DNA from 2 places in the Thermoanaerobacter sp. X514 genome. Region 2 is predicted to be linked to the other one. Evidence: riboswitches for the same ligand, from Rfam matches in the RefSeq annotation. Region 2 holds a riboswitch; the other holds the start of a gene.

Region 1 (3,201 bases), 690 kb from region 2:
TTAAAAGGCACAAATGTTAAAGTTCAAGGAAAAGGACTTTATCTAAATAAAAGTGAAAAAATTCTTGATGTAGGAAATTCGGGTACTACTATTCGGCTTTTGATGGGTATTCTCGCTGGTCAAAAATTTGAGACAACGCTTACAGGCGATGATTCTATAAAGAGACGCCCTATGGGAAGAGTGATAACTCCTCTTAGTATGATGGGAGCGAAAATAGAAGCAAGAGAAGGAAATTTTGCACCTCTTACGGTTTTTGGAAACAAACTTAAAGGCATATATTACAAAATGCCAATTGCCAGTGCACAGGTTAAGTCCAGTATAATGTTGGCAAGCCTTTACGCCGATGATAAAACGACTATTGAAGAGCCCTACCCTTCAAGAAATCACACGGAACTCATGTTTAGTTCTTTTGGTGCTAAAGTGGAGGTAAATGGCACAAAAATAACTTGTTACCCTGGCTACAAATTACAAGGGCAGAAAGTTATTGTACCAGGGGATATATCGTCAGCAGCATATTTTATTGTTGCTGCAACTCTCGTTCCAAATTCGGAGGTTACTATAAAAAATGTAAATGTAAATCCTACAAGAACCGGTATTATTGATGTGATAAAAGAGATGGGAGGAGACATTGTCTTAACAAATGAAAGAACTATAAACAATGAAAAAGTAGCGGATATAACAGTTAAGACTTCAAGGCTAAAAGGAATTGAAATTGGAGGAAGTCTTATTCCAAGGCTTATTGATGAAATTCCAGTAATAGCAGTTGCAGCAGTCTTCGCAGAAGGGAAAACAGTGATAAAAGATGCCGAGGAGTTAAAAGTAAAAGAAAGCAATAGAATAAATACAATCACTTCAGAATTAAAGAAAATGGGAGCTAAAATTTTTGAAACAGAAGATGGGATGATTATAGAAGGCACGGGATTTTTGAAAGGGAATACAGTGGAAAGTTACAATGACCACAGGATTGCCATGTCTTTATGGGTTGCTGGACTTATGGCAGAAGGAGAAACTAAGATAAAAAATGCTGAATGTGTAAATATTTCGTATCCGGATTTTTATAAAACCTTTGATATGCTTTAATATCATTGGTGATGAATAATCAAAAAATGTAAGTTTTACAAAAAAAAGCAGAACGATGTTATTTTTTTGTCAAACTTTGCTCTTGAAATCCTATATATTGTGTGTTATTATAATAATACAACAATATATAGAGGTGATTAAAATGAAAAACCAAGTGGCAGAGGATAAAAAACAGCTAAAAGAAAATAAAGCTGATCAAAATAATGTAAATGTGTTTGCATGTCCGGATTGCGGTGCTAAATTGGTTCATGAAGGAGGATGTGTTTTTTGTCCTTTCTGTGGCTATAGTGAGTGCCAGTAAGTACCTATCTTTCCACCAGTTTAATATGGACACAAATTAGATATCCGGTTATAATTTAGTTAAAAATATGCCGAATCCCCGATAAGGGGTACGGGGGAACTAAAGTGGGGTGAATCCACTTTCGTGGTAGGGTGGCCCTCACCCGAACCCGTCAACTAACCTCGGAGGCGAAAGGGGGAACAACATGTTTAATATTCACATCAAGGTCAAACCTCTCATCGCATCAGTTATAGGCGGATTGTTTATTTTCCAATCAATATTTGCCGCAACTTACACAGTTAAACCCGGCGATACCTTATGGGGTATAAGCCAAAAATATGGAACTACCTATACTAAGTTGATGTCTTTAAACGGCCTTCAAAGTACCGTAATATACCCAGGACAAGTTTTACAAGTGCCGGGCAGTGATAACACATATGTTGTCCAAAAAGGTGACAGCTTGTACTTAATTGCTTTAAAATACGGCATTACTGTTGATATGCTCAAATCTGCAAACGGATACAAAAGCGACATAATATATCCTGGACAAGTCTTTATTATACCCCGTGATACTTCTTCTAATAGGACATATCAGGATGTCAGCAGAGGTTCTATTGAAAGGGGTGTAATACCCTACACAAAAGAGGAATTTGACCTCCTTGCGCGACTTGTTACCGCGGAAGCAGATGGAGAACCATACCAGGCTAAAGTAGCAGTTGCGGCCGTAGTAATAAACAGAGTTAAAAGTGGTATTTTCCCTAATACTATAAAAGACGTGATATATCAAGTCGATGCATACGGAAATTACCAATTTACTCCTGTGTTAAATGGGTGGATAAATAGACCTGCCTCAGCTGACGCTATAAGTGCAGCAAGAGATGCGTTAAGTGGTGTTGACCCAACAAACGGAGCCTTGTATTATTTTGACCAAAGTTCTACTAATGCGTGGTTGTGGTCACTTCCTATAGCGGCAAGAATAGGTAATATGGTTTTCTGTTACGGCAGGTAAAACTTCCGATGAGAGGGTCAAAAACGGGTACAATTTAAGTACCCGTTTTTGACTTAGAAAAACAATTTATACAAAGTAGAAAGACCAAAGGCGATGAATATGAAAGAAGATAGATATTTTAAATATTTTGAAGGGATTCTTTTATTAAAATAAATGCCTACAATTATCCCTAATACATCTGCTAAAAATATTCCAAGAGTAGTGCCTATTAATATGTACAGAGGACTGTTGTATGATGCAGTCAAAGCTATAGCAGCCAATTGCGTTTTGTCTCCAAATTCTGATAGTACATATGTACTTATAATAGTTGCAACAGGACCGTATTTTGAATTTTTTATTTTTTCCTGTTTTGTTTCTTCCTCTATTAAAGTTGAAATTCCAAAAAACAAAAATAATAAAGCAGCTAAAAGTTTTATATAAAAAATGGGAATGTATTCGGTGATATACGAACCAAATATCACAGCCATGCCATTGTTTATTAAGGCAGCGATAAATATACTTATAAGAACAGTCCTTACTTTAAAAAGAGTAGCAAAAGCCATTGACATGAGCTGTGACTTATCTCCCATCTCAGAAGTAAAGATAAGGACAAATGATGTGACAAGTGCCTCCATTTTATTGCCTCCCCAACTATTATATTTGCTCTATAAATAAATTAGGACCTTTACATAATATGTAAAACATATTATGTAAAGGTCTCGTTCTTTAAGGTAAAGCCAGGGTTTCCCGATATGTTGACTTTACCACATATAAGCTATGCGAACTACTCCCCTTTACTCAATATATTGTAAAAAATTTATCATAAAATGTCAACTTATTTGATTGTAACATG
Region 2 (3,201 bases):
GACAAACCCTATATAGATAATATAGTATTTAAAATTGTGCCTAATGAAAATGCCATGATAACATCTTTTCAAAGCAAAGAAGCAGATTTTACTTTTTTAAGTGACATAGACTGGGATAAATACAAAGAGCTTTCAAATGTAAATATTTATAAATACGTTATGCAAGATTATGTATTTATGGCTCCTAATTATCAAAATCCAGCGTTGAAAGATTCAAATGTCAGGAAAGCGATGTGTTATGGAATAGATACTGACAAAATTTTGAGAGATGTATATTTTGGTCATGGGTTAAAGTCATGCATCCCAGTCCGCCCTGATTCATGGCTTTATAGTAGTAAAATAGTAGCTCATAATTACGATATAAAAGAGGCAAATAAAATATTAGAGGAAAATGGTTGGAATTTAGTTAAAGGGATAAGGAACAATGGAACTTATCAACTTAAATTTGATTTGATAGTAAATGTAAATAATCCTTATTTAATTAAGACTGCTCAAATTATAAAGAATAATTTAAAAAGCATAGGAATTGAAATAAAAATTGTACCAAAAGATTGGGATAATTTACTAAGTTCTGTGTATTCGGGTAAGTTTGATTTGGTGCTAATGGAGTGGAATTTAAGTTATAATCAAGATATGTCTGCGATGTTTATGACAAAAGGCAAAGATAATTTTATGGGTTATAGTAATTCTAAAGTTGATGAAATATATAGTAGAATTTTTTATGATTTAGAAGAAAATTCTTTAAAAGCAGATTATCAAGTTTTGGAACAAGTTTTTTTAGAGGAACAACCTATAATTGGCCTTTTCTATATTGAAGGAGCAGTTATGGCATATGACAATGTAAAAGGTGTGGACCCTACTGGATTTAATGTTTTCGACAATATAGAAAAATGGTATATAAAAAAGTAGTATTAAAAAATAGGTATTGACACTGACCTAAAAAGATTATATAATTCATAGTGTGACGAAATTAAAAAAGCGTGCGGTGGTGGCGGAACTGGCAGACGCGTACGTTTGAGGGGCGTATGGGGTTTCCCGTGTGGGTTCAAGTCCCACCCTCCGCACCATAAATAAATCCGCACCATAAATAAAAGAGAAAAGAGGCGTTAAGCCTTTTATTTTTTTGTCACACAAATTATTAATTTTTTATAAAATATATTAAAAAAAGATTAAAAAGTTTAAGAAAATGTAATGTAAACATTGACTTTGACTGTAGGATATGATAAGATAAGACAAAAGGACAAAATATGCAATCTTGCCGAATCCGAAAGGTACGGAGGAACCGCTTTTTGGGGTTAATCTGCAGTGAAGCTGCAGTAGGGATACCTTCTGTCCCGCACCCGACAGCTAACTCCGGAGGCAATAAAGGAAGGAGATTTGCAGTGGATCAGCGAATAGGAAAGATGATTTTTGGAATTTCTGTGTTTGGCGCGACGCTGATTGGTAGTTCTTTTTTGAACCCAGCGTTTGCAGAAGGATTGGGAGTTGGAAAGATTACGGGAAATTATGTAAATGTACGAACGCAGGGCAGTTTATCAGGAAGCATTATTACACGGCTAAATTTAAATGATACTGTGACTGTGTTAGATCAGCAAAATGGATGGTACAAGATTAAGCTTTCAGATGGAAAAGAAGGTTGGGTTTTTGGAGAGTATTTAGCATTAGTTAATGGCCAAAATGCACCGGTAACAGGAGTTGGTACTGTGACCGGTAGTAGAGTGAACGTAAGAAGTGCAGCCAGTTTATCTGCAAGCATAATAACACAACTTGCAAAAAATACTGTAGTAGATGTTTTAGGAAAGCAAAATGATTGGTACAAAGTAAGACTTTCTAACAACAAAGAAGGATGGATTTACAGTCAATATTTAGCAGTAAAAAGTGTAGATACTACTGTATCAAGAGGAAGTGTTAATAGAACACCAATAGCTGTTGGCATAGTAACAGGTAGTGTAGTAAATGTGAGAAGTGCAGGTAATATATCTGCCAATGTGATAGCACAAGTTACAAAAAATACAAAAGTGGATGTATTAGGAAATCAAAATGGATGGTACAATATAAGGCTTTCAGATGGAAGAGAAGGTTGGATATATGGCCAATATTTATCAGTAGGAACACAAACGATTGTATCAAGAGGAGACGTAGATAGAAGTGTGGTAAACAAGCTTATAGAATTTGCTAAATCTCTTTTGGGAACCAAGTATGTGTATGGAGGTTCATCTCCTGCAGGGTTTGATTGTTCCGGTTTTGTTCAATATGTTTTTAAGAATTTTGATATTAATTTACCAAGAACGGCGAAGGACCAATCTACTGTAGGAGAATATGTAAGTTATAGCAACCTTCAACCAGGAGATTTGGTATTTTTTAAAACTTTGGGAAGTAGTGTGATAAATCACTCAGGAATATATATAGGCAATGGTGAGTTTATACACAGCTCTTCAGGGGCTGGAAAAGTGATAATAAGTAATATAACTTCGGGATATTATAAAGACCATTATACTACAGCACGACGCGTTATAAGATAAGCATAAAAAAAGAGTACTCCAAGGAGTGCTCTTTTTTATATTGACTATTTTTATTCCTTGATATATCATATAATACTGTATACGCGATATAGCCTATTTTATGGAAGGAGATACCTTATGAAATATGTAAGAGAAGATGTAAGAAATATAGCCATTATTGCTCATGTTGATCATGGAAAAACTACTTTGGTTGATGCTATGCTTAAACAAAGCGGTATTTTTAGGGCAAATGAAAAAGTTGAGGAAAGGATTTTGGATTTTAACGATTTAGAAAGAGAAAGAGGCATAACAATTCTTGCCAAAAATACTGCTGTTAGATATAAAGATGTAAAAATAAATATAGTTGATACACCTGGACATGCGGATTTTAGCGGTGAAGTAGAGCGAGTATTAAAAATGGTAGATGGGGTACTTTTGTTGGTGGATTCTTTTGAAGGACCTATGCCACAGACCCGTTTTGTATTAAGTAAAGCCTTGGAACTGGATCTAAAACCTATAGTTGTCATAAATAAAATTGATAGGCCTGATGCAAGGCCTCAGGAGGTTATTGACGAAGTCTTAGATTTATTTATTGAATTAGGAGCAAATGATGACCAAATCGATTTCCCTATTGTCTACACCTCTGCGAAAGAAGGTATAGCGAAATTAAGTTTAGAAGGAGAATCTCATGATTTGAGAC

What was found. A riboswitch is a leader RNA that binds a small molecule or an ion and turns the genes downstream of it on or off. The one in region 2 is predicted to bind cyclic di-AMP.
Region 1: linked by a shared signal. The riboswitch ahead of TETH514_RS07210 (cell wall hydrolase) and the one ahead of TETH514_RS10825 (C40 family peptidase) in region 2 are both predicted to bind cyclic di-AMP.

Annotation. Positions count from the first base shown of each region.
Region 1 is NC_010320.1:1,462,310-1,465,510, forward strand. Features, by position in the region: gene aroA (3-phosphoshikimate 1-carboxyvinyltransferase) at 1-1,080, shown strand, start outside; gene TETH514_RS12915 (hypothetical protein) at 1,223-1,381, shown strand; cyclic di-AMP (ydaO/yuaA leader) riboswitch at 1,440-1,566, shown strand; gene TETH514_RS07210 (cell wall hydrolase) at 1,566-2,369, shown strand; gene TETH514_RS07215 (TMEM165/GDT1 family protein) at 2,423-2,983, opposite strand.
Region 2 is NC_010320.1:2,152,896-2,156,096, reverse strand. Features, by position in the region: gene TETH514_RS10835 (peptide ABC transporter substrate-binding protein) at 1-909, shown strand, start outside; tRNA gene TETH514_RS10830 (tRNA-Leu) at 983-1,067, shown strand; cyclic di-AMP (ydaO/yuaA leader) riboswitch at 1,247-1,377, shown strand; gene TETH514_RS10825 (C40 family peptidase) at 1,383-2,522, shown strand; gene typA (translational GTPase TypA) at 2,640-3,201, shown strand, end outside.